Linked DNA regions of Pigmentibacter sp. JX0631. The main gene of each other region encodes a partner of the protein of the gene in region 2 in a complex. Links are inferred from orthologs where the notes say so. Each region holds a gene or a part of one and is shown on either strand. Other genes may lie near its edges. The genes, in order: smc and QEJ31_RS09490.

Region 1 (4,582 bases), 1.1 Mb from region 2 along the record:
CAAGATCTTTTTTATTTACTACTAAAGGTATCCAGGGAGAAAATTTATCTTTTGCTGCTTGCAAAAAATGGTAATCACTTCCAAAATTGTTAACACACATTTCTTGAAAATTTTGAATTTTTTGGTCAGCATTTAATTCTGTTACTTCTAAATATCGAATAATCCATGTATGATATCTTCCTAATCCTTTATGAATTTTATATTTTGTTTCTTTATAGACCCCAGATATAGGGATATAATTTTGTGATGAGTCTTTTAGCCATTTCCAATCTTTCTTACTATTTGCACAATAAATGTAGTAATTATTATGTGAGAAAGCTTTACTAAATATAAATAACGAATAAATAAAAATAAAAGTAGCAATTAGTTTTGGATGCATTTTATTCCTGCGTTTTTAAATTTTAATTTGCTTATTAACAATTATTTGCTAAATAAAATTCTAAAATATAAAATTAAACTTATTCTAAATTAAAATTGTTTTCAACTTTTTTAAAGAATTTTATTAAGGGAATTTAGAAATCTAGTAAAAATCAGGGATTTAAGGATTGTATTTCTGTCTCGCCAATTGTTATAGATGCCCCTGAACGGACAGCGGTTTTTTGTTTTTTCCGTAAATGAGGAGGAACATCACTTAAATCAACAGATACTAATTTAGAAACTCCTGGTTCACTCATGGATATACCATAAATTGTATCTAAAACTTCCATTGTTCTCCGGTTATGTGTAATGACAACGAACTGAAATTCATCACTTAAAGCTTCTAGAACAGCATTGAATCTACCAACGTTGGCTTCATCCAAAGGAGCATCGACTTCATCAAGGAAACAGAACGGTGCGGGTGTTGTTTTTAATAAACTAAAAATCAAAGAAATAGCAGTTAAAGCCTTTTCCCCACCACTAAACAAACTCATATTTTGCATTTTCTTTCCGGGAAGACGAACTAAAATTTCAACTCCTGTATTTAGTAAATCATCTTCTTTTAACATATGAAGCTCACCATAACCGTTAGGGAATAGTACTGGGAAGATTTTTTGGAACTCGACATTCACTTTATCAAAAATTTCTTTAAATCTATTTTTTGTATTTTCTTCAATTTCAGTAATGGACAAATAAAGTTCTTGCATTGATCTTTCAATATCTTCTTTTTGAGTAACAAGAAAATTTAACCTCTCAGAAACATCCTTAAATTCTTCTAATGCTCTTTCATTAACAGGTCCGAGATCAAGAATTGCTTGTTGAAGTTCTTTGATTCTACTTTCAAGAATATTTCTTGAATTTTGATCGCTATTCGTTTCTGAAGGTAGATCTTTTATTGACAAAGAAAATTTTTCATTTGCTTCACGAACAGCAGTGTCAATTATTGTTTCATATCTTGCTAATTCCAACATTTTTTCGTTAATAAATTTTTGTTTAGATGCTGCATTATCTTTTTGCGACTTTAATTTGCTTTCATAAACTCTCAGTTCTTCTGATATTTCACTTTCTTCTTGAACTAAATATTCCAACTTATCTTCTAAAATTTTTACTTGTTTTTGATAATTTACTATTTCAATATTAAGATTTTCAAATTCATCTTCTGCATCAGAAATAGCAGATTCTAATTCATCTATTTGACGAATAAAGGAATCAACTTTCTGCTGCATTCTTTTTAACTGATAAACCATTTCATCATAGTATTTTCGATTATTTGCTTGTCTCTCAGTAATAACTGCTCTTTCAGATTTTTTATTCTGCAATTGAGTAGTTATTTCATCTTTTATTTCTTTTTTTTCAGAAAACTCTAATTCAAAATCATTTAAATTTTGTTGCAATAATTTTAATTCATCATCAAGTCTATCTAATTGATTCTGATTTTTTGCAAATGATTCTTTTGCTTCTGAAATTTCTAAGTTTAATCGTTGTTTTTCCTCTGAAAATCTTGAAATATTTTCATCAATATGTCTTAACTGAAGATCAAAATTATCTAATTGACTAGATAACTTTAAAGATTCTACCTTTTCTTTTTCCAAAACACTCGCAAGTTCATTAAATTTAAATTCGATTTTTTTCTTACTTTCATTCAATGAATATAAAGTACCTTCTGCTGATGCAAGCTGTTCCTGAATTTTTTCTTTTAAAATTAATGATTCAGAGTGATCCCTTCTCCGTTGCAGAATTCCTTGTGAAGCTCCTTCTTTTATAATTCCACAAGAAAAGCCTTGCACTCCATTTGATATTGCTCCTCTTTCAGTAATGAAAATGAAATGTTGATTATTATTTGCAATTTTTTTAGCTTTTAATAAAAGCCATTCATCTTGGCATATGAATATTCTTTCAAAAATTCTTTTTGTTGCCGGTATTTTATAGTTTTCCAACCTATCACCAACACATCTAATACCATTAATGCTTAAAATATTTTGCTTATCATTTTCTTCACTTTGGCTTAAAGGTAAAATTAGATCTTTAACAAGTAAATTTACTTTTGAAATTGAGTACTCTTCTACTTTATCTATAATTTCTATTAAATCATCTGTGTTTTCAAGAATAGCTGATTGAAAAAGAAATGGCATATGGTTTTCTAAAATAGATTCGTCTTCCTTATGCAGAGAAACTGAATCAAATAAATATCCAGAAATTTTTGTACTTAGTTTTTCTTTAAGTGATAGTATTCCATCAGATAAACCGCTATCAGACTCAACTAAATCTTTTAAAATGTTTACTTTACTTGTCACTTCTAAATGATTTTGTTTTATTATTTCACGGTCTTTGTTTGCTTGATCATATTTTAATTTAACTTTTTCTAATTCCGTTTCTAATGAATTTCTATTTGAGACGACTTCATCTAACCCTAATGATAGTTTACTTAAATTTTCAGCAATTGTTTTTCTATCTGCCGCTATTTGACCCTTGGATTCTAAAGCAATTAAATGATTTTCTGTTACTTTTTGAATCTGACTATTATATTTACTAATAGTGTCAAGCAAACTTTCATTTCGAGCTCTTAAAGAATTTTTGCTTGATTCAATAGCGCGTATTTCTGATCGATACTCATCACCACGCATTCTCTCTACTTGAATTGTTTCGTCAATCTCTTCTAACTTTTCTTCTAAATTTTCTTTTTCAAGATCAATTTTTCGCAATTGCGTACTTAGTGCTTCTATTTCAAGCATTATTGAAGATTGTTTTGCTTCTTCTAATTTTAAATTATTCTGCTCGTCAATTAATTCTTTTTTTACTTTTTCTTTTTGTAAAATTCTTTCGTCATGCCTTTTTTTGTAATTTTCTCTTCTTTCTTCATACTTTGTCAATGCAATTTTTTGATCATCTAATGTGTTTTCAGTAGATTTTATTTGTTGAGTTAGTTCCAATTGATTTGATTTAAGATCATTAGCTGCAACTTCCCATTCACTAGCTTCGATAGTAGCTTGTTGTATTTCAGTCGATCTGCTATCAACTTCTTTTTTAACTTTATTAGCAATACTGCGATAAAAACCAATATGATTTTTAATAAGTTCAATTTCTTTGTCTTTTAATTCAGATGAAAGATTTAATTTAAGTGAAGCTTTTTCTACTTGTTCTGATAGAGATTCTTTTTGTCTAATTAATTCACCTTCAATTTCAGCTAAATTTTTCATTCTATCTTGAGTAGAAAGCAGCCTTTTTTCGGCTTCTTTTCTTCTCACTTTAAACATTGTAATTCCAGCAGTTTCCTCTAATATTTCTCTAAGATCTTCTGGTGATGCTTGAATTATTCTATCACGTTTATCTTGTTGGATTATAGCATAACTTTTAGAACCTAGACCTATGGAAAGTAAAAAATCAACTATATCTTTTAATCGACATGGCTCACGATTCATGAAATATTCTCGTTCACCACTTCGATTAATTCTTCTACCAATAGAAATTTCAGGTAAGTGCATATATTCAGCTGGACAATGCAATCCATCATTTGCAAAAATTAAGGTAACTTCTGCTAAACTTAATGGTTTTCGATCTTGCGAACCTGAAAATATAATATCAGTTGGATCATCAGCGCGTAAACTTTTAGCGGTTTGTTCTCCCATTACCCAACGCACAGCATCGATGATATTCGATTTACCAGAGCCATTTGGTCCAATAACACCTGTAATTCCATCATGATATTGAATGTTAACTCTATCAGCAAAACTTTTAAAGCCAGATATATGTATCGATTTTAGTTTCATATTATCCTTATAGATATTAATGATCTACAATAGTTAAATTTTTTGACTAAAAAAACAGCAAAAAAACACAAATCAGTCTATAAAATAGATAGATTCGCAACCTTTGATCAAGAAAGATCAGCTATTGATAATCTAAAATTCAAATTTTACAAACTAATTTCACTATCTCTAACTTACAACATCTGCCTTGATTTACAAATGTTTGAAATTTGGACTTATTTTTGATTTTGGAGAGGAAGAATAAAGAGTGGAATGAATGGATAGTCTAGTAATTTGTTTATTTATAAGACAATAATTTAATATACATTTGATATTATTTACTAAAATTTTAAAAAACACACTTGTAAATTTGCATCAACATCTATTTTAAGTGTAATAAATTTAAGTCTGATTATTAA
Region 2 (3,122 bases):
GCATTTCTTTTGGAAAAAAATAATTAGCAGGTAAAAAAGGTGAAAAATTATATGTATCTAAAAAGTTTTCTTGATCATTTAAAATAATTTTTTGTAAAAGATTTTTTTGCAAGCTTTTTATTCTGATAAAATTTTTAGGTACAAGTCCAGTTTTTTGTTTGAAATAAAAGAAAGATAATAGAACCAAAAGTATTCTATAAAATGAATATTTTTCTATGATATATTTTTTCTCTAATCCAATATTTAATTTTTCTTTTAGGTATTTAAATACTCTTTTACTTCTATTTGTGTTTTGTAAATCAATATATATTGCATTAGAAATTGTTTTTATTGATAAAATATAGGATAGAAAGTTTTCTGGAAGAACTTCTTTGCCTTGTAAAAAGAAGGATGGAGTTTTATTTTTTTCGAAACAAATAAATGCCTGCAAGTTTTTAATTTTTAATGCGATATCTTTGTTACTAGGAGAAGTTATAAAAACTGGAAAATAATTATTTTCTATTAAACAAAATACGCTGTTTGCAGCAATTAAAACATCGCCTATAGCACTTAATCTAGTTAAAAAAACAAGTCTATTGTATTGATTAATTTTATTCATGGGAACCATTTTTCTTCAAGTATCTAAATAAAAATAAGCTTGACCAAATAAACATTGCTAAAATATACAGTCCTCCACCAGTTGCAGAAATAGCCGTAGCATATGATATTTTTCCTATTTGATCTGGATTAAATGCTTCTAGAATAAGGCCAGTGCCAAATATTGGTATTGATGTAAGAAAGGTAATTATAATAATTTTTAACAATTTTTTAGAAAAGTAAGGAAGAATAATATTTAGAGACAATCCGAGTAAAATAGCACTATAACCCATTACATTCATATGGGCATGAGCTGATTTTAACAAGGTTCTTTGGTTTTGCATAAATTCGGAAGTTGGAATTTGACTAATTGTAATTTGCTGAATTAAAACAGCTAAAATGCTGCCAAAAATACTCCAAGCTGCAATCCAAAAAAAACCTAAGCCTATTAAAAGAAATTTGTATTTTTGCAAAATCTTCCCTTCGTGATGTTTAGCAAAAAAGTAGAGCAAATTTGATATTTGCATTAATTTTAATTTACTATGTATTAAATGACTTTACATCTTCTTTGCCTAAGGTTTAATTCTTAGCAACACTCTTCATGTATCTTAATTTGGAGAACATGAAAATAAGGAAAGAAATGGTATAATTAAATGCATCTACGGTTAGAAAGTTTTGATGGTCCTCTTGATCTTCTTTTGCATCTAATAAAGGCGCAAGAGTTGAACATCTTTAATATTCCTATCGCAATGATCACTGAACAATATCTTGGTTTTTTAAAACAAGTTCCAGAACTGGATTTTCTCACAGCAGGTGAATATTTGGCTATGGCTGCACAACTGATTGAAATAAAGGCAAATTTATTAGTGCCAGTTTTGCAAAATAAGTCTCAATCTGAAGCAGAAAATTTGGCTCAAGTAGCTGAAGAAGATCCTAGAAAAGATTTGGTTCAACAATTGCTCGAATTTGAGGCATATAAAAAAGCTTCAGAAGTTTTACAGCAATTGAATACTATAGCGCAAGAACATTTTCCAACGGCAGAACACAAAAGACGTGAAGAAGAGTTTTCGGTTTTTGAGCATCCAATTAAAGGCAATCCTTTCGACCTTATTATAGCGTTTGAAAAAGTTTTATTAAAGTTTACAAATAAATCTACTCCTAAAGTTATTGTCCGGGCTCAAAAAATCACAATTCAACAAAAAATGGAATTTATCAAACAGAAATTATCTGAAAGTGATTCTGTAACTTTAAAATTTCTATTTAGCGAGTGCTTGTCGAGATATGAATTGATTGTGTTAATTATGGCTCTTTTAGAATTATGTAAAGCTAATCATGTGAATGTTTTGCAAACATCTATGTTTGCGGACATAGAAATTTCAAAAGGTTTAAAATTTTTTGATGATGCTTCTACTCTTCAAGAAACTGAAGAGTTGACTTGACATATTCTCGATATGCTACACTTAAAGGATATTCTGTATCATTTAAGCGCATTTCTAGTCGAGCACGTGTAATATTTTCTTTACTTATTGCTTGATTTAAATTATGAATTTCTTCATCAATTAAGTCATTAAATGATATTTTATTACTGTTTTGTTCTGTCATTTTCTTTTGCAAGCTTTTAATATTTAATGAATCTTCATTTTTTCTAGATAATTGATGTCCTAATCTTTCTATAAAAACCTGATTTTCATAAAATTTTTCATTTACTTGAATTTCTTGTTTTGCTTTTTCATGGTTTAAAACAATTATTTTTAAAAGCTTCGCTAAAAATATACTTTTTTCATATGTTTCATCAGTAGAATAATTCATCAAATTTTCTTTTAGCAAAATTAAATTAAAGCGAAATTTTTCATCTTTTAAATTTAAAAAATAAAAATATGCATTTGCAATAGTTTCTAGTTTATTTAAAATAAGATAAAAACCAGCATTTATGGTATCTTCTTGCCAGTATGTCAATGGCGCAAATAAATCTTCTTTTCTGAGTGCTAAATTAGAAAATATAATTTTGTTTATTTCTAAAAAAATGTAGTCTAAATTGAAATCTAAATTTATTTCTTTTTCTATTTGTTCAATAAACATTAAGGCTCTAGAACACTTTACCGTTGCGGAAGGAATTTCATTAATATTATTGATACCTTTTTTAGCATTGTGAATGAGAATTTTTTTTATTTCTTTTAAAAGTGCACAATATTGATTATAAAAATCTTTGAACATTAAAAAGCTTGTATACTGTCTAGCTAATGGAATTCCTAAAGCAAAATCGAATTCTTTTATAATTTCTTTGTAGGCAATATCACCCCTATTTTTTTGCTGAGTTTGTTCTAAGTGAATAAAATCAATAAATTGGGATTCGCCTCCATCTATAAGGCAATATGATGTTTTTACGATGAACTGCAGACATTCCTGATATGGATTGAAATTTATGAATTGATTTGGATTTTCTTTGTTGACCACGATGAATCTTCCCGTTATAAAGCAAAATCTGCGGCAAATTTTTGCGCGAAGAGTCCTGCTAGTGTTAAGTTATTAATCATACAGCACTATTC

What was found.
Region 1: the proteins of QEJ31_RS09490 (region 2) and smc are in contact, whole or in part, in a crystal structure (PDB 3ZGX), measured with the Bacillus subtilis proteins. The link is inferred for Pigmentibacter sp. JX0631 from one-to-one orthologs.

The regions. Positions count from the first base shown.
Region 1 is NZ_CP123622.1:3,309,156-3,313,737, forward strand. What follows is about bases 331-4,582. They hold smc (chromosome segregation protein SMC), read right to left. Parts: upstream 4,185-4,582; coding sequence 531-4,184; downstream 331-530. Other genes in these bases: QEJ31_RS14260 (hypothetical protein), read right to left, coding at 331-379. Outside these bases: more of QEJ31_RS14260, read right to left, coding at 1-330. UniProt on the Bacillus subtilis protein: Required for chromosome condensation and partitioning.
Region 2 is NZ_CP123622.1:2,159,275-2,162,396, forward strand. What follows is about bases 331-3,122. They hold QEJ31_RS09490 (segregation/condensation protein A), read left to right. Parts: upstream 331-1,229; coding sequence 1,230-2,015; downstream 2,016-3,122. Other genes in these bases: QEJ31_RS09480 (glycosyltransferase family 9 protein), read right to left, coding at 331-598; QEJ31_RS09485 (hypothetical protein), read right to left, coding at 591-1,049; QEJ31_RS09495 (hypothetical protein), read right to left, coding at 1,984-3,030. In the rest of the region: more of QEJ31_RS09480, read right to left, coding at 1-330. UniProt on the Bacillus subtilis protein: Participates in chromosomal partition during cell division. May act via the formation of a condensin-like complex containing Smc and ScpB that pull DNA away from mid-cell into both cell halves.